Regions from separate parts of the Pseudomonas spartinae genome, predicted to be linked through region 3. Evidence: predicted binding sites of a transcription regulator. Region 3 holds the regulator's gene; each other region holds the start of a gene.
The links. The regulator FliA, encoded in region 3, starts transcription of late flagellar genes. The targets are predictions, from matches to a motif close to CTAAAGTTTNNNNNNNNNNNGCCGNTAA.
Positions count from the first base shown of each region.

Region 1: ACN8M7_RS01800 (methyl-accepting chemotaxis protein) is a predicted target of FliA. The motif match lies at 4,255-4,282, and genes of this name have one in related genera.
Region 2: ACN8M7_RS20075 (methyl-accepting chemotaxis protein) is a predicted target of FliA. The motif match lies at 4,744-4,771, and genes of this name have one in related genera.

Region 1 covers NZ_CBDAMB010000001.1:373,494-379,900, reverse strand. The annotation lists gene ACN8M7_RS01815 (aliphatic amidase) at 1-460, shown strand, start outside; gene ACN8M7_RS01810 (AAA family ATPase) at 557-1,579, shown strand; gene ACN8M7_RS01805 (membrane-bound PQQ-dependent dehydrogenase, glucose/quinate/shikimate family) at 1,742-4,141, shown strand; gene ACN8M7_RS01800 (methyl-accepting chemotaxis protein) at 4,338-5,912, shown strand; gene ACN8M7_RS01795 (peptide chain release factor 3) at 5,973-6,407, opposite strand, start outside.
Region 2 covers NZ_CBDAMB010000010.1:47,740-54,146, forward strand. The annotation lists gene ACN8M7_RS20055 (hypothetical protein) at 1-201, opposite strand, end outside; gene ACN8M7_RS20060 (hypothetical protein) at 356-907, opposite strand; partial or broken gene ACN8M7_RS20065 (IS110 family RNA-guided transposase) at 1,089-2,132, shown strand; gene ACN8M7_RS20070 (hypothetical protein) at 2,412-2,852, opposite strand; gene ACN8M7_RS20075 (methyl-accepting chemotaxis protein) at 3,150-4,715, opposite strand; gene acnA (aconitate hydratase AcnA) at 4,897-6,407, opposite strand, start outside.
Region 3 covers NZ_CBDAMB010000005.1:294,745-301,151, reverse strand. The annotation lists gene ACN8M7_RS14065 (protein-glutamate methylesterase/protein-glutamine glutaminase) at 1-822, opposite strand, end outside; gene ACN8M7_RS14060 (chemotaxis protein CheA) at 868-3,099, opposite strand; gene ACN8M7_RS14055 (protein phosphatase CheZ) at 3,112-3,900, opposite strand; gene ACN8M7_RS14050 (chemotaxis response regulator CheY) at 3,920-4,294, opposite strand; gene fliA (RNA polymerase sigma factor FliA) at 4,394-5,140, opposite strand; gene fleN (flagellar synthesis regulator FleN) at 5,137-5,967, opposite strand; gene flhF (flagellar biosynthesis GTPase FlhF) at 6,059-6,407, opposite strand, start outside.

The sequences.
Region 1 (6,407 bases), on a different contig from region 3:
GGCCAAGGATCAGCAGGTGCTGATGGCCAAGACCATGGCCTGGGCCAACAACTGCTACGTGGCGGTGGCCAACGCCACCGGCTTCGACGGCGTGTACAGCTACTTCGGGCACTCGGCGCTGATCGGCTTCGACGGCCGCACCCTGGGCGAATGTGGCGAGGAAGAAATGGGCATCCAGTACGCCCAGCTGTCGGTGTCGCAGATTCGTGATGCACGGGCCAACGACCAGTCGCAGAACCACCTGTTCAAGCTGCTCCATCGCGGCTACACCGGCGTCTACAACTCCGGTGATGGCGACAAGGGCGTGGCTGATTGCCCGTTCGAGTTCTACCGCACCTGGGTGCTGGATGCGCAGAAGGCCCAGGAAGACGTGGAGAAACTCACCCGCTCGACCATCGGCGTGGCTGACTGTCCAGTCGGTGAGTTGCCGCATCCTGGCAAGGAACGCACCGCCGGATGAATACGGTGGGAGGGGCTTTAGCCGCGACTGTCTCTTTCGCGGCTAAAGCCCCTCCCACGTAATTTCAGCAACCCCGTCATCAAATCGAGGCGGTCTATGCCCTTCGCCAACGACCTGATCGACAGCAACCGCGAGCGCCTTGAGCAGCAGGGCGTTGCCCGGCTGCAATCACGCTTCCTCTTCGAGCCCGTTACCGTGATGGCCTTGCTGCGTTCGCGCATCGTCGGCCAGGACGTGGTGCTGGCGCAGGTCGAGGCCATGCTCAAGGTGGTCAAGGCCGATATCGGCGAGCGCGAGCGGCCATTGGCGGTCAACCTGTTCATGGGCCCGACCGGTGTCGGCAAGACCGAGATCGTGCGCCTGCTGGCGCAGGCCATTCATGGCCGCGCCGACGCCCTGTGCCGCATCGACATGCACACCCTGGCCCAGGAGCACTACGCCGCGGCCCTGACCGGTGCGCCGCCTGGTTACGTTGGCAGCAAGGAGGGCACCACGCTGTTCGATGCCGAGGCCATCGCCGGTAGCTTCGGCCGGCCCGGTATCGTGCTGTTCGACGAGCTGGAGAAAGCCAGCCCGGAAGTGCTGCGCAGCCTGCTCGGCATTCTCGAACATGGCCGCCTGACGTTGACTGCCGGCAGCCGTACCCTGGATTTCCGCAACAGCCTGATCTTCATGACCAGCAACGTCGGTGCGCAGCAGGCGCAGCGCTACCGCGAGCGCTTCGCTCGCGGCTGGCGACGCTGGTTAGGACTGGCACCGAAGGGCGAGGGTGCATTGTTGGAGCAGGTGCTGCACGAGCGTTTCGAGCCGGAATGGCTCAACCGTCTCGACCGCATCCTGGTGTTCGAGCGTGTCGACGAACAATGGCTCGAAGCGCTGCTGGACATCGAACTGGACAAGCTCAACCAGCGCCTGGGGCGCCAGGGCCGCTCGCTACATGTGGAGCAGAGTGCCCGCACCTGGCTGTGTCGCGAGCACGATGTCCGCTTCGGTGCGCGCGCCCTGACACGTCGCATCCGCACCGAGCTGGAGCCGGCCATTGCCGAACGGCTGTTGGCGCAACCGGCTGTGGTTCGGTTGTCCTGCACGGTGAAAGAGGCTCGCCTGTTGATCAATTAGCCACCGGTCAGCCTGCGTGCTTCAGAAGAGTCCGCTAGCGACCGCCAGTATGCGAGCCTGCAATTTCCGCCTTGTGCGCAGCGTCGCTGAACTCTCTGCTTAACTTTGCATCCACAGATCATGGCCCTGTTCTGGACGGGGCATTGGATCGGGGAGCGAGCAATGAGCGAGAACAACAAGGCGCAGCCCCTGCGTATCACACTGACGGCCTGGGTGGCTGCCGCTCTGGGCGCGCTGCTGGCCGTTGGCGGGGCATACCTGCTGTGGCTGGGCGGGTCCTGGTACTACCTGCTGGCTGGGTTGGGTTTGCTGCTGGTGGGCGTACTGATTCATCGTCGCCTGCGTGCGGCATTGTGGCTATATGCCCTGATATTGCTGGCCAGTCTGGCCTGGACGATCTATGAGGTGCGCTTCGACTGGTGGCAGATCGCACCGCGCATCGACCTGTGGTGCGTGTTCGGCCTGTGGCTGTTGCTGCCTTTCGTCAACCGGCATATCGGCACGCGTGGTCAGTGGCGCGATGGCCCCAGCGGGCTGTTGGCGCTGGGTTTGCTGCTCGGCGCGGCGATGGCCGGTTATTCGCTGACTCAGGACTATCATCGCCTACCCGGTAGTTTCGATGCCGAGCGCATGGCGGCAAGCGAGGCGAAAGCGGCCGCTGAGTGGCCAGCCTATGGCGGTGCACGACGCGGCGAGCGTTACGCCGCCGCGCAGCAGATCGACGCGCAGAACGTGGGGCGTTTGAAAAAGGCCTGGGAATTTCATACCGGCGACTTGCCGGGTGCAGGTGACCCCGGCGAGCTGACCAATCAGGTAACGCCACTGAAGATCGGCGACAACCTGTTCATCTGCACCCCGCACAGCATCGCCATCGCCGTGGATGCCGACACCGGCCAGGAACGCTGGCGCTTCGATCCGAAGATCAATCGCGACGCCGAGTATTACCAGCACATGACCTGCCGGGGCCTGGCCTATCACGACGCCACGGCCTACACCCAGCCGTCGCCGGGCGATGTGGCGGCGCTGGCTGCCGAGGGCGAGCCACGCTGTACCCGGCGCCTGTTCCTGCCAACCGCCGACGCCACCCTGTATGCGCTGGATCTGTACGACGGCAAGCCCTGCGAGGATTTCGGCGCGGGCGGCAAGGTCGACCTCAAGGTCGGCCTGGGCGACGGCGCGCTGGGCGTGTACCTGCCCACTTCGCCGCCGGTGGTCACCGAGCATCTGCTGATCATCGGCGGTGCGGTGACTGACAACGGCTCGGTGGATTCACCTGGCGGGGTGATCCGCGCCTATGACGTGAACAGCGGCAAGCTGGTGTGGAACTTCGACCCCGGCCGCCCGGATGCCACCGAGCCGCTGCCGGCCGGTGAAACCTACGTGCGCAGTACGCCGAACTCCTGGACCATCGCCACCGCGGACGAAGCGCTTGGCCTGGTCTACATCCCCATGGGCAACCAGACGCCCGACCAGTGGGCGGTGCAGCGCAGCCCCGAAGCCGAACGCTTCACCGCAGCATTGGTGGCGCTCGACCTGGCCACCGGCAAGGTGCGCTGGGAGTTGCGCACGGTCAATCATGATCTCTGGGATCGCGACCTGCCGTCGCAGCCGACGCTGGTGGAGATCGACGGCCCCGACGGGCCGGTGCCGGCGCTTATCCAGCCGACCAAGCGTGGCGATCTCTACGTGCTCGACCGGCGTACCGGCAAACCCATCGTGCCAGTCACCGAACATCCCGTGCCGCAGGGCACGGTGGAGGGCGATTTCACCGCGCCGACCCAGCCGGCATCAGCACTCAGCTATGCGCCGCAGGAACCGCTGCGCGAGCGCGACATGTGGGGCGGCACGCCATTCGATCAACTGGCCTGCCGCATCCAGTTCCACCGCCTGCGTTACGAGGGCGACTTCACGCCACCATCGGAGCAGGGCTCGCTGATCTATCCGGGCAACGTCGGGGTGTTCAACTGGCCGTCGGTGGCGGTCGATCCGCAGCGGCAGATCCTCTTTGGCGCACCCAACTACCTGGCGTTCGTCTCGCGCCTGGTCAAACGTGAAGACGGGCAGGACGTTCGCCATGGCGGCGGCGAAACCGGTCTGCAACCCAATCGCGGCGCGCCTTACATGGTCAGCCTGAAGCCGTTCCTGTCACTCCTCGGCCTGCCATGCCAGGCGCCGCCATGGGGCTACGTGACCGCGGTGGATCTGCGCAGCATGGAGAAGGTCTGGCAGCACAAGAACGGCACCAGCCGTGACAGCGCGCCGCTGGGCATCCCCCTGAGCGTCGGCGTGCCGAACCTTGGCGGCCCATTGGTCACCGCCAGCGGTCTGGGCTTTCTCAGCGGCACGCTGGATTACTACCTGCGCGCCTACGATCTGCGCACCGGCGAAGAGCTGTGGAAAGACCGCCTGCCAGCCGGTGGCCAGGCCACGCCGATCAGCTACGTGTCGGGCAAGACCGGCAAGCAGTACGTGGTGGTGATGGCCGGCGGCCACGGCTCGTTCGGCACGCGCATGGGCGACTCGCTGGTGGCCTGGACGCTGGAGGACGATGCGCCCGAGTAGTCTCGCGGGCATCGAGCGAGTTTCCCCTGGCCCGCCTCGCCTGTGGCGGGCCTACTTCTTTAGTACTGGATATGGCTCCTCGACCCGGCGCTGAGTAATACTGCGCGCGCATGCTCAGGTGGGTGCAACGCCTGCCGATAATCTGTGCAGTTCGAATCTCCGGAGAGTGAACGTGAACGTCAGTATTACGCGTTTGATGTGGGGTAGTGCGCTTTTCATTCTGGTGACGATGCTGGGTCTGGCGACCTGGATATCGCTGGAAATCGATCAGGTGGAATTGGGGGAGGGGCGTGCTGCGCAACTGAGCGAGGCGCGTGAAGCAACCCAGGAGCTGCGCTACCACCTGGCCCAGGTGCAGCAGTTCTACACCGATGCCAGCCTCACCCAGGAGAACGAGCCTGCCGCCGAGGCGGCGCAGCATTACCGTGAGGCGAAGGCGCTGGTCGAAGATTTGCGTGCACTGTTGCCGGCCTATGCTGACCAGCTTGTCGCACTCAACGAACCGGTGGATCGCCTCGACGAAACCGGCCGCCGGATGTTTCAGGCCTACAGCCAGCAGGGCAAGCAGGCAGGGGACGTGGTGATGGAGGCCTTCGACGCACAATCGGCTGCGGTGATTGCTCGCTTCAACGAACTGCAGCAACCACTTAGCAAGGAGTTCGCCGAGGTTCGTGCCAGCAATGCCTCTCTGCTGGAAGAACTGCACCTGGTGACCCTGGTCGCGCTGGTGGCCATTGGGCTGGTGGTCTTCGCCGCTCTGCTGCTGATCAATCGTCGCGTGCTGCCGCCGATCCGCCGGCTCAATCATTCGATGCAGGATCTGGCGTCCGGCTCCGGCGATCTGACGCGTGAGATCAATCGCGAGGCCCAGGACGAGATTGGCGCGGTGGTCGACGCCTTCAATCTGTTTAGTCGCAACCTGCGTCAGCAGATCGCCAGCGTCGGTGAGGTGGCCGGTACCCTGGAGCATTCTTCCGGGCAGTTGATCAGCGACGCTCAGGCCTCCGAGCGCAGTGCTGGCGTACTGCGTGAAGAGATCGATCAGGTGGTCACCGCTGTGCACCAGATGTCAGTGACCGTGCAGGGCGTGGCCGAGCACGCGCGTGGCAGCTCGGAGCAGACCGCCGAGGCCGACCGCGAAGTGCGTTCGGCGCTCAAGGTGATCGACAGCACCATCAATGACATCCGCCAACTGGCCGGTGAGGTGGGCAGTGCGGCGCGGGTGATCAGCGAACTGGAGACCCATACCCAGGAAATCGGCGGCGTGCTGGAGGTGATTCGCACCATCGCCGAACAGACCAACCTGCTGGCGCTCAATGCCGCCATCGAGGCCGCACGGGCGGGCGAGCAGGGGCGTGGATTCGCCGTGGTAGCTGACGAGGTACGGACCCTGGCCAGTCGCACGCAGGCATCCACCGCCGAGATCGACAGCATGATCCAGCGCTTGCAGGGCGCCTCGCGCCAGGCTGTGGATGTCATGCATGCCAGTCAGCAGCATGCCGAGAAGGGTGTGGCGCAGGCCGAAACGGCCGGCAAGACACTGGGCAGCATCGGCGGGCTGGTCGAGGCCGTTTCCCGTAGCAGCCAGCAGATTGCCGAAGCCGCGCGTGAGCAGTCGCAGGTCAGCGACGAGATCAATCAGCGCGTGGCCAACCTGGGTGAGGAGGCCGCGCGCAGCGTGAGCCTGGCGGAAAACACCCTGCAGCGTGGGCGCCATGCCGGTGAGAACTCGCAACGTCTGCACGGTATCGTCGGGCGCTTCCGTTACTAGTCGCGCAGGCGAGCTTGCGGCGAAATGAACAACGGCCCGCGAAGCGGGCCGTTTTCTTGATCAGTGGTGTTCGCGGGTGGCGCGGAATTTCACGTCCGGCCAGCGCTCTTCCATCAGACTCAGGTTGACGCGGGTCGGGGCCAGGTAGGTGAGGTGACCGCCGCCGTCCACGGCGAGGTTCTCATAGGCCTTGTCCTTGAACTCCTTGAGCTTCTTCTCGTCGCTGCACTCGATCCAGCGCGCCGACCAGACGTTGATCGCCTCGTAGGCGCACTCGACCTTGTATTCCTCTTTCAGGCGGCTGGCGACCACGTCGAACTGCAGCACACCGACCGCGCCGAGGATGATGTCGTTATTACGCTCGGGGAAGAACACCTGGGTGGCGCCTTCCTCGGCCAGTTCCTGCAGGCCCTGGCGCAGCTGTTTGGATTTCAGCGGGTCTTTCAGGCGCACGCGGCGGAACAGTTCCGGGGCGAAGTGCGGAATACCGGTGAA
Region 2 (6,407 bases), on a different contig from region 3:
TTCTAGAATGCCTGACAATATCTCCAATGGACCGCTGTCAGTGAGGATGACAGGTGTTGCTACGCCGGCAACAGATAGCGCTACAGCGGCCATGGCAACAGAATGAAATCCTGCGACCAGGATATAAATCACGGATGAAAGAAGGAGGATTACGCTGAGGGCATTGAGCGCTCTATGGCCAAGTGAACGTTTGGTTTTCATCTTGATTTTTACTCCATGTATAACTGAATACTAAATTGTCATGGCTGCATGGTGTTTGGTTGGAGGGCTGGATGTAGCTCATTACGGCGAGCGGAGTGAGCGGTTTTAATGCTGTTTGGCAAGTGACAGATATCGCTGGGTAATGTATCTGATGTTACGCCCCAGCGGGGGAGCGAGGCTCACTTCGCATGGAAAGGTATCTCATGACTTCGTACTCGTCTCCGAGATAAGCAAACAATTCGTTACCCAATGGCTCTGAGGCTTGAATGTGTAAAATCAAGTGTTCGATGTAAATCAAGTCGAAGCCGGAGCCGTTTTCCAGGTGCAAGCGCTCGCTACCAATGACGTGAACCTGTGGCTGCTTGCATCTATTGAAATACTCAGACCATCCGTCGACCTGATGCCACTTGTAACTTCCGTAGGTCGGCATATCCAGTGCCTTCACTAACGCAGTCTTCGACGCCTGGTGTGCGAAAGCTAGTGCCAGCTCTTGGGACGGAAATGCCTCCACTAGGTCAACATATTGAGTCAGTCCATCGTAGTCGTACTGGTGGCGCGATGCTACGGCAATATATGGATTTTCCCCTAGACGCCTTCGTTCAGCCTGTAACCCAGACTCGACAGCCGCAATAAAGGAAGTAATATATTTCCCGTTCCAGCATGGAAGGATGCTACTTGCGGATGCCAGCGTGATATTTGTATTCATGTCACTTCCGCGGAGTTCAGTCGCGGGCCTCCGTTGTCGCTATGGTTTCTATGTGGTTTCGCTTACATTTGTATAGCCCGCTTCAGTGAGCGAAGCGAACGGTTTGAATGCTGTAATGGACTCTCCCCACACCACAGTTCTATATCAAGGTGTCGAGGTTTCTTTGAGCGGGAGAGTCGTTATGAAGCGCATTGCCGTTGATCTGGCCAAGTCCGTTTACCAAGTTGCCGAGAGTGTCCGTTCCGGCCAGGTGGTGCAGCGCAAGCGGCTGAACCGAGAGGCGTTCCGTCGATATATACAGGAGCAGGCCGAGCCGGTCGAGTGGGTGATGGAAGCCTGTGGCACAGCGCACTATTGGGGGCGGCTGGCGCAATCACTCGGTCATCAAGTGAAGCTGATCCATGCGCGCTATGTCCGCCCCTATCGACGGCGCAACAAGACCGACCGCAACGACTGTGACGCCATGCTGGAAGCGGCGCGCTGCAAGGATATTTATCCGGTGCCGGTGAAGAGCCACGAGTAACAACAGCTCCAGCAGTTGCACGGGCTGCGGGAAACCTGGAAGAAGAGCCGAACCCAACGTATCAACCTGCTACGCGGCCTCCTGCGTGAAGCCGGTATCGACGCGCCAGCCTCGAGCACTGCATTTATCCGGGCAGCCAGCGAGCTGGTTGAGCAACCTGAACTCGAGCCCCTGGGCCGTCTGCTGCATATCGTCCTGGCCGAGATCAATCTGTATGAACAGTGCATGGCCGAATGCGAACAGCAACTCAAGTGCTGGCATGCTGACGATGAAATCGTGCGCAAACTAGATGAAGTCAGTGGTATTGGCCTGCTGACTGCCAGCGCCCTGACCACCGCTGTCGGCAAGCCTGAGCGCTTTGCTAACGGTCGCCAGCTCAGCGCCTGGCTGGGCATGACGCCGCGGGAGTTCAGCAGCGGCAATAGCCGCAAGCTTGGCCATATCAGTCGACAGGGCAATGTCTATGTACGCACGTTATTGATCCACGGCTCACGTGCAGCCTTGCTGGCGGCTCAGCGTTGCCAGGCACGCACGCCAGAGAAATTGACCCAGTTACAGCGCTGGGCCGTCGAGATGGCAGCCCATATTGGCCACAACAAAGCGGCTGTGGCGCTGGCCAACAAATTGGTCAGGATCTGCTGGGCGGTGTGGTGCCATGAGCGGCGCTTCAATGGCAATTGGCAGAGCACAAAGCCCGCCTGACGGCGGGAGTGATCAGTAAAGATGTGATGATTTTCTTGTGGTTGTGGTTGTGGTGAACAGCAGCACTGTCGGAACAGGCGAGTCCTGCAGCGGAATAAGGCCGATAACAATGATGATCCCCGTGATCGATTGAACGCTTGGCCCCCGCTGCGCGAACTACAGAATGGCCAGGGCGGAAAAGCCCAACACAGGCCGGATATACGAATGCAACCGCGCTGACGACAAGTGCAAAAAAAAAGCTTTGCTCACTACTTGTGGGGAGAGTCCATATACCAGTTGTTATACGACGCTCTCGTTGACACTTAAAATGACCTGATCTTGAGAACCCTCATGCGTCAGGATAGCAGGCTTACGCAATATGTTTGATAGCCACTTCATGAAGCTTGTTAGTATTTTATATTCTGCCAAGCTTCTGATCTCCCTTGGTGAAATATCGAGTTCAATTTCTGTTTCCATGAAAAAATGGCAGTTAACCTTGATGTTGTTATCGAGCCAAATGCATAGAGTCGTCGGATTGGTTTTCTGCAGTTCTTTTATTTTATAAAAATTGTCGGGCAGCGCTCGCTCGGAACTGCCGTGCACAAATTTAAACTCAAAACTCTCATTCTTGACTTTTTTGATGAGTTCATTCCAAGCATCAACGCAAACATCCAGCACATAGATGTCTCGCAATGATCCATCTACTGCAAACTCTTCGTTGACTTCAAGCCAGCCTTTCATATTGGTTTCGTATAACTATAAATAGACATCAAATGGTGCATAACCTGCGGGCAGTTTTGGTGGATAACCTTCCTGGTCATTTTTCAAGATCCTTCTCTAGCTCGCGGGAGATAGCGAGGCGATGGGGTGTTTGGAAGGTTATACACCATGTCGCATAACGGCGGGCAAGTGGCAATTACGCGAATACGGGGCAGCTGGAGGGGAAGCAAGGGGGATTGTGAGCAAGCTCACTTATATAAAAAGCGCGGCGGAGCTTAGGGGGGAAAGGCGCAGCGGTGAGCCGCTGCGCCTTTTGTTTCAGCGGTTGAAGCGTTCGACCAAGGCGTATTGACCCTGTGCGGTGTTGGTCAGGGCTTCGCTGAGTTTCGCGGTGCTTTGCGCTTCGCCTGCGGTCTGGTCGGCCAGTTGCGCGATGGTGGTGATGTTCTGGTTGATCTCGTCAGCGACGGCGCTTTGCTCTTCCGCCGCTGCGGCGATCTGATTGGCCATGTCGGCAATATTGGCCACCGAGTCACTGATGCCGGACAGCGCCTGATCGGCCTGCAGTACGCGTTCGACGCCTTCGTCGGCCTGCTTGCGGCCGATTTCCATGGTCAGCACGGCCTCTTCGGCGGTGCGCTGCAGCTTGGCGATCAGGGCGTGGATCTGTTCGGTGGATTCGGCGGTGCGCTGCGCCAGCGAGCGCACCTCGTCGGCCACCACGGCAAAGCCGCGGCCCATTTCGCCTGCACGAGCCGCCTCGATGGCGGCGTTGAGGGCGAGCAGGTTGGTCTGGTCGGCGATGCCCTTGATCACGTCGACCACGCCGCCGATTTCGCTGCTGTCCTGGGCCAGGCGGGTCACGGTTTCTCCGGTATCGCCGACCGATTGCGACAGGCGCTGGATGGCTTCGCGGGTTTCTGCGGCGATGGTGCGGCCTTCGCTGGTCAGGCGGTTGGCTTCCTGGGTGGCGATGGCGGTGCGGGCGACATTGCTGGCCACTTCCAGAGTGGTGGCGGCCATTTCGTTGACGGCGGTGGCGACTTGTTCGGTCTCGCTGCGCTGGCGCTCGAGGCCGGCCGAGCTGTTGTGCGCGAGCTTGTCGGCTTCACGCGCTTGCTGGGTCAGTTGTTCGGCGGTGTCCTGCAGGCGAGTGAGGCAGGTTTTAAGCCGTGCGTCCTGGCTGAGCATGGCCATTTCCAGGCGTGCTTCGGAACCACGGCTGTCGGTGTACATCTGCGCGATCAGCGGGTCGGAGGTGGTTTGCTCGGCCATGCGCAGCAGGCGTTTGATGCCGCGGGTCTGCCAGGCGATGCCGGCCAGGCCCAACGGGACGGAAAGCAGGGCGGCGAGGATGAAGCCCCAGTTGCTGCCCATCCAATGGCCGATCAGGAAACCGATCTGGCTGACCAGGATGAAGGGCATCCACGCCTGGACGATGGGTAGCCACTGGTTGCTGGCCGGAATGGCTGATTTGCCGGCGTTGATCCGGCTGTACAGCATTTCGGCGCGGCGCACCTGCTCGGCAGTCGGTTTGACGCGGACGGATTCGTAGCCGACAACCTGGTTGTTTTCGGTCACGGGTGTGACGTAGGCGTTGACCCAGTAGTGGTCACCGTTCTTGCTACGGTTCTTGACGATACCCATCCACGGGCGGCCGCTTTTCAGGGTCGTCCACATATGCTCGAACACGGCGGCCGGAACGTCGGGGTGGCGCACGATGTTGTGTGGCGCGCGCAGCAACTCTTCACGACTGAAACCGCTGATGTCGACGAAGGCGTCGTTGCAGTAGGTGATTTGCCCTTTGAGATCCGTGGTGGATATCAGGCGTTGTTGCGCAGGGAAGGTGCGCTCACGCTGAGTGACCGGCTGGTTGTTACGCATGGCAGGTATCCGTCGTTGTAATGCCCTGTCATCGGCCGACGAACGGCAAAGTTGAGGGCGAAATCCATTTTGGGCAGTGTAAACGCTTTTTGAATGGCGTCACGTTTCTGTCACGACCTCGGCCATCTCTGGCCCGACGGATAAGGAGGGCCCTGCCGCCAGTGGCGGCAGGGCAGGTGCATCAGTTGGCGATCATCTGGCGCAGCACGTAGTGCAGGATGCCGCCGGCCTTGAAGTACTCGACCTCGTTGAGGGTATCGATGCGGCACAGCACTTCGACTTCCTCGTGCGAGCCGTCCTCGCGGCCGATGATCAGGGTCAGTGGCATCTGCGGGCGCAGTTCCACGCCTTCCAGGCCCTCGATGGCCAGCACTTCGTTGCCGGTCAGTTTCAGGCTGGTGCGGTCGGTGCCCGGTTTGAACTGCAGCGGCAGCACGCCCATGCCCACCAGGTTGGAGCGGTGGATGCGCTCGAAGCTCTCGGCGATCACCGCCTTGACGCCCAGCAGGTTGGTGCCCTTGGCCGCCCAGTCGCGGCTGGAGCCGGTGCCGTACTCCTTGCCGGCGATGATCAAAAGTGGCGTGCCTTCGGCCTGGTAGCGCATGGCGGCGTCGTAGATCGCCAGTTTCTCGCCGCTGGGCACGTGCAGGGTGTTGCCGCCTTCCTCGCCGCCGAGCATTTCGTTGCGGATGCGGATGTTGGCGAAGGTGCCGCGCATCATCACTTCATGGTTGCCGCGGCGCGAGCCGTAGGAGTTGAAGTCGGCCTTGTCCACGCCGTGCTCGCTCAGATAGCGCCCAGCCGGGCTGTCGGCTTTGATATTGCCAGCTGGCGAGATGTGGTCGGTGGTCACCGAGTCGCCGAGCAGGGCGAGGATGCGCGCCTCGCGAATGTCGGTGATGCGCGGCGGCTCGCCAGCGATATGCTCGAAGAACGGCGGATGCTGGATGTAGGTGGAGTCGCCTTGCCAGGCATAGGTGTCGGCCTGGGGCACGTCGATGGCTTGCCATTTCTCGTCGCCGGCGAAGACTTCGGCGTATTCCTTGCGGAACATGGCGGTGTCGACCTTGGCGATGGCCTCGGCGATCTCGGCCTGGGATGGCCAGAGGTCCTTGAGGTACACCGGCTGGCCATCCTTGCCGGTGCCGAGAGCGTCGCTCGTCAGGTCGAGGCGCACGCTACCGGCCAGGGCGTAAGCGACCACCAGGGGCGGCGAGGCCAGCCAGTTGGTTTTCACCAGCGGATGTACGCGACCCTCGAAGTTGCGGTTGCCGGAGAGCACCGAGGCGACGGTGAGGTCGGCCTGGGTGATGGCTTTCTCGATGGGCTCACGCAGCGGCCCGGAGTTGCCGATGCAGGTGGTGCAGCCGTAGCCCACCAGGTCGAAGCCGAGCTTTTCCAGGTAGGGCGTCAGGCCGGCGGCGTCGAAGTACTCGGTAACCACCTTGGAGCCGGGGGCCAGCGAACTCTTCACCCAGGGCTTGCGCTGCAGGCCTTTTTCTACCGCCTTCTTGGCCAGCAGGCCGGCAGCCATCATCACGCTGGGGTTGGAGGTGTTGGTGCAGGAGGTGATGGCGGCGATCACCACGGCGCCGTCCTGCAGGCGATGGGTGTGGCCATCGTCCTCATAGTCGATGCCGCCGCTTTGCTTGTCGCCGCCGACGGCGGTACCACCACCGCCCTCGCTGAGCA
Region 3 (6,407 bases):
GTCGACCATCATCTGCTTGCCGCCAGGCGCCAGCAGCGCGAGCCCGGGACGCAGGACATCGCCGTCCTCGGCCTCCTTGACCTGAATGCGGCATAGCTTGTCCAGGCGCTCGGCGAAGGCCTTGGTAAACGCGGCGGGCATATGCTGGATCAGCACCAGTGGCGCCGGGAAATTGCCCGGCAACTGAGTCAACACCCGCTGCAGCGCCACCGGACCGCCCGTGGAGGTGCCGATGGCCACCAACTTGTAGGCCTTGCGCTTGGGCGCTGGCGATACAGGAGCTGCGCCACCGGCCGAGACCGCTGGACGTGCAGCAGCGGTGGGCGCCGGAGCAGCCGGCCGCGTCGAAACGGCTGGACGACTAGTCGGCGCCGCACTCGGGCTGGCTGCGGTCGGCGCCACTGCAGCGGAGCTGAAACGACGATTGCTGCGGGCGATGCTGTGGACCTTCTCGCACAGCATCTGCTTGACCTTCTCGGGATTGCGCGAGATGTCTTCGAAGTTCTTCGGCAGGAAATCCACCGCACCGGCATCCAGCGCATCGAGCGTAACGCGGGCGCCTTCATGGGTGAGCGAGGAGAACATCAAGACCGGAGTCGGGCAACGCTGCATGATGTTTCGTACTGCGGTGATGCCGTCCATCATCGGCATCTCGTAATCCATGGTGATCACGTCTGGCTTGAGTGCCAGCGCCTGATCGATGGCCTCGCGCCCGTTGGTGGCCGTGCCCACGACCTGAATGCTGGGGTCAGCAGACAGAATTTCCGAAACGCGCCGGCGGAAGAAACCGGAGTCGTCCACCACCAGAACCTTAACAGCCATACACTCTCCTAGACGGCGCGAAGCCATGGCCCGCGCCGCAAAACATCAGAAACGTCGAGCGTAGCGCTTGAGCATGCTCGGTACGTCGAGAATCAACGCGATGCGTCCGTCGCCGGTGATCGTGGCGCCAGACATCCCGGGCGTGCCTTGCAGCATCTTGCCCAGTGGCTTGATTACCACTTCTTCCTGACCGACCAATTGATCGACGACAAAACCGATGCGTTGGCTGCCAACGGTGAGAATCACCACGTGACCTTCGCGCTGCCCTTCGTGGAAGGCCTGCGGCACCAGCCAGCGCTTGAGATAGAACAGCGGCAACGCCTTGTCGCGCACGATCACCACCTCCTGGCCGTCGACCACGTTAGTGCGCGACAGGTCGAGGTGGAAGATCTCGTTGACGTTGACCAGCGGGAAGGCGAAGGCCTGATTTTCCAGCATCACCATCAGCGTCGGCATGATCGCCAGGGTCAGCGGCACCTTGATGATGATCTTCGAACCCTGGCCCTTCTGCGAGAACACGTTCACCGTGCCGTTGAGCTGGGTGATCTTGGTCTTGACCACGTCCATGCCCACGCCACGGCCGGACACGTCGGAAATCTCGGTCTTGGTCGAGAAACCCGGGGCGAAGATCAGGTTGTAGCATTCGAACTCGTTGAGACGATCGGCTGCGTCCTTGTCCAGCAGGCCTTTCTCCACCGCCTTGGCACGCAGCACGTCGGCATCCATACCTTTTCCGTCATCGGTGATCGACAACAGGATATGGTCGCCTTCCTGCTCGGCGGACAGCACCACGCGGCCTGCGCGGGCCTTGCCAGCCTTCTCGCGTTCTTCGGGGGTTTCCACGCCGTGGTCGACGGCGTTGCGCACCAAGTGCACCAGCGGGTCGGCCAGCGCCTCGACCAGGTTCTTGTCGAGATCGGTCTCCTCGCCCACCAGCTCGAGGTTAATTTCCTTCTTCAAGTTACGCGCCAGATCGCGGACCAGGCGCGGGAAGCGGCCGAAGACCTTCTTGATCGGCTGCATGCGGGTCTTCATCACTGAGGTCTGCAGATCCGCCGTGACCACATCGAGGTTCGACACCGCCTTGGACATGGCTTCGTCGCCGCTATTGAGCCCCAGGCGCACCAGACGGTTACGCACCAGCACCAGCTCGCCGACCATGTTCATGATTTCGTCGAGACGTGCGGTATCGACCCGTACGGTGGTTTCCGCTTCGCTCGCGGCAGGTGCCTTGTCAGCGGCCGGAGCCGATGCGGCAGGAGCACGGGCAGGCGCAGGTGCAGGCTCAGACTTGGCCGCAGCAGGCTTGGCTGCCGGCGCAGCGGCCTTGGGTGTGGCAAGCGGTTTTTCAGCGGCTGCAGGCGCAGGCGTCGGCTCGCTAGGCGGCACGAACTTGCCCTTGCCGTGCAACTGATCGAGCAAGGATTCGAATTCGTCGTCGGTGATCTCGTCACCAGCCGGAGCTGGTGCGGCGGCAACAGCAGCGACTGGCGCTGCCGCTTCGGCCGCAGCGGAGAACTGACCTTTGCCATGCAACTGGTCGAGCAGCGCTTCGAACTCGTCGTCGGTGATGTCATCGCCTGCCGGCGCGGCTGCCGGAGCCGAGGCCACTGGCGCAGCGACAGGGGGCTCGACCGTACCGGCGAACTGCCCCTTGCCATGTAGCTGATCGAGCAGCGATTCGAACTCGTCGTCGGTGATCTCGTCGCCACCAGCACTGGGTTCAGGGCTCGCATTGGTCGCCGGGGCCTCACCCAGCGCGTCGAGCAGTTGCTCGAATTCGCTATCGGTGATGTCGCCAGACGCGACAGGCGCGGCAACGGACGCGGGCTCTGGTTCCGGCTCAGGCTCGGCCTGCTGTACCGGCGCAGGCGCCGGCTCGGCACCTGCCGGTTCAGCCAGGCGCGCCAGTGCGGCCAGCAGCTCCGGCGTGGCAGGCGTCGGCTCGCGGCGCTCACGCACCTCGCCGAACATGCCATTGACAGCATCAAGAGCCTCGAGCACCACATCCATCAGTTCCGAGTCGACGCGACGCTCACCCTTGCGCAGGATGTCGAAGACGTTTTCGGCGATATGGCAGCATTCAACCAGCTCGTTGAGCTGGAGGAAACCCGCTCCGCCCTTCACGGTATGGAAACCGCGGAAGATGGCGTTGAGCAGGTTCATGTCGTCCGGTCGGCTTTCCAGCTCGACTAATTGTTCGGACAACTGTTCGAGAATCTCGCCGGCCTCTACCAGAAAATCCTGGAGGATCTCTTCATCGGCGCCGAAGCTCATATTGTGTGCTCCTTAGAACCCTAGGCTGGACAGCAGGTCATCTACATCGTCCTGGCTGGAGGCGACGTCATCACGCTTATCGGCATGAATCTGTGGACCTTCACCCCGCGATGGCTCTTTTAATTTTTCCTGTTCGGTGCGCAGCTCTTCGTGATCGTGCTGAATACCGGCAAAACGGTCGACCTGGCTGGCCATGAGCATCAGCTTGAGCAGGTTGCTTTCCACTTCGGTCACCAGTTGGGTGACACGCTTGATCACCTGACCGGTAAGGTCCTGGTAATCCTGCGCCAGCAGAATGTCGTTGAGGTGGCCGGACAGCTTGGCGCCATCTCGTTCGCTACGGGCGAGAAACAGCTCGACGCGCTTGGCCAGTTCACGGAAACCATCGGCACCGATTTCACGGCGCATGAAGCGACCCCATTCGACGCCCAGGCTCTGCGCCTCGTCGCTCAGGTCATTGACCAGCGGCGCGCTCTGCTCGACCAGATCCATGGTCCGGTTGGCAGCCTTCTCGGTCATGGTTACGACGTAGTTGAGGCGCTCGGTCGCGTCGGCGATCTGCGACAGCTCCTGAGCATGCGGCATGCGCGGGTCGAGCTGAAAATTGACAATAGCGTTGTGCAGCTCACGGGTCAGTTTGCCGACCTCGTGATAAAGACCTCGATCACGAACCTTGTTGAGCTCGTTGATCAGTTGCACCGCGTTGCCGAAGTTACCTTTTTCGAGGCTATCAACCAGCTCACGGGCATTGGTTTTCAGGGACGACTCAAGATCGCCCATCGTGGAATCATCGTGTTCCATAGCACCCTCGCGGCTGACATCAGCCGTTGACCCGCTCGAAGATCTTCTCGATCTTTTCCTTCAGCACCTGGGCAGTGAAGGGTTTGACCACATAACCATTCACGCCGGCCTGAGCCGCCTCGATGATCTGATCGCGCTTGGCTTCAGCGGTCACCATCAGCACTGGCAGATGCTTGAGGCGCTCATCGGCACGCACGGCACGCAGCAGGTCGATACCGGTCATGCCCGGCATGTTCCAGTCGGTCACCAGAAAGTCGAAGCTGCCGCTCTGCAGCATCGGCAGCGCCGAGGTGCCGTCATCGGCTTCCGCGGTGTTGGTGAAACCCAAATCCCGCAAGAGGTTCTTGATGATCCGTCGCATCGTCGAGAAATCGTCAACGATGAGGATTTTCATGTTCTTGTCCAAGTCGACCTCCGTACAGTCCCAAACGTATTGCGCTTGCAACTACGTCCTTTAATCGTGAAACCGCTTCCGCCTGCGAGTACGTCGCCTTCAGCCAGCGCGCCATTCGCTCAACCGTGAACGCAGACGCGCTGCGCATTGGCTGTGCAACTGGCTCACACGTGACTCGCTAACCCCCAGCACTTCACCGATTTCTTTCAAGTTCAGTTCTTCATCGTAATACAGCGCCAGCACGAGGCGTTCACGCTCCGGCAAACCGGCAATGGCATTGGCCAAAGCCGTCTGGAAACGTTCGTCTTCGAGGTCCCGCGAAGGTTCGAGGTGGGTGTGCCCGGCGTCTTCGTGCAACCCGCCGTGCTCGCCGTCCTGCACCAGGTCGTCGAAGCTGAACAGGCGGCTGCCCAAAGTGTCGCCAAGAATGCCGTAGTAATCCTCCAGACTCAATTGGAGTTCGGCCGCAACCTCGTGATCTTTAGCGTCACGTCCGGTTCTCGCCTCTACGGCGCGAATCGCATCGCTGACCATCCGGCTGTTGCGGTGTACCGAACGAGGCGCCCAGTCACCCTTGCGCACCTCGTCGAGCATGGAGCCGCGAATGCGAATACCGGCGAACGTTTCAAAGCTGGCACCCTTGCTGGAGTCGTATTTGCGCGAGGCTTCGAGCAGGCCGATCATGCCGGCCTGAATCAGATCGTCGACCTGCACGCTGGCCGGCAAGCGGGCCAGCAGGTGGTAGGCGATACGCTTGACCAGAGGCGCGTAGCGCTCGATCAGCTGATGCTGGGAATCCTGCGCCTGAGCCTTGTTGTACATACGAAGTCCAGAGGCTGCTGTCATACGGCCGAGTCTGCAGTCGGTTGCTGCACCAGACGCTCGACGAAAAACTCCAGATGGCCACGGGGATTGGCCGGCAGCGGCCAGGTGTCAACCTTCTGAGCTATCGCCTTGAACGCCAGAGCGCACTTGGAGCGAGGGAAGGCTTCATACACAGCACGCTGCTTCTGTACGGCTTTGCGCACGCACTCGTCATAGGGCACGGCACCGACATACTGCAGAGCAACATCGAGGAAGCGATCCGTCACCTTGGTCAGCTTAGCAAAGAGATTGCGACCTTCCTGCGGACTGTGGGCCATGTTGGCCAACACGCGAAAGCGACTGATGCCGTGATCACGGTTGAGCAGCTTGATCAGCGCGTAGGCGTCGGTGATTGAAGTGGGCTCGTCGCACACCACCACGAGGATTTCCTGCGCGGCGCGAACGAAGCTCACTACCGCGTCGCCGATACCTGCCGCGGTATCGATCACCAGCACGTCGAGATTCTCGCTGATATCGCTGAACGCCTGGATCAAGCCGGCGTGCTGCATTGGCGTCAGGCTGACCATACTCTGCGTGCCGGAGGCTGCCGGCACGATGCGGACACCGCCCGGCCCTTGCAACAGCACGTCACGCAGATCGCACTCGCCGGCGATCACATCGGCCAGCGTGCGCTTGGGCGTCAACCCCAACAGAACGTCGACGTTGGCCAGACCAAGGTCGGCGTCCATCAGCATTACCCGGCGACCGAGATCGGCCAGGGCCATGGACAGATTGACCGACACGTTGGTCTTACCGACGCCACCCTTGCCGCCAGTCACCGCAATCACCTGTACGGGATGCATACCCATGTTCTCTTTACACCTTGTCTAACTTCGACTTGGCCGTCAGGCCGTTCACTCCCACACAACCTGCGCGAGAGGGTGCAACATTATCGCCGCTTCAGCCGGCTCGCTGCGTCGGGTTGTGATAGAGGCCGGCGAACATCTGCGCCATGGCATCTTCACTTGGCTCCTCGGCGGCCTGCAAACCTACTGCCCGGCTCACCAGCTGATGGCTGCGCGGCACCTGCAGATTGTCCGGAATCCGCGGTCCGTCTGTCACATAGGCTACCGGCAGTTGCTGGCCTATAGCCAGGCCTAAAACCTCGCCCAGGCTCGCGGCCTCGTCCAGTTTCGTCAGTATGCAGCCTGAAAGGCCACAACGCTTGTAACTATGGTAGGCCGCCTTGAGCACTTGGCTCTGACTTGTTGCAGCCAGTACCAGATAATTTTTTGCCTTGATGCGCGCC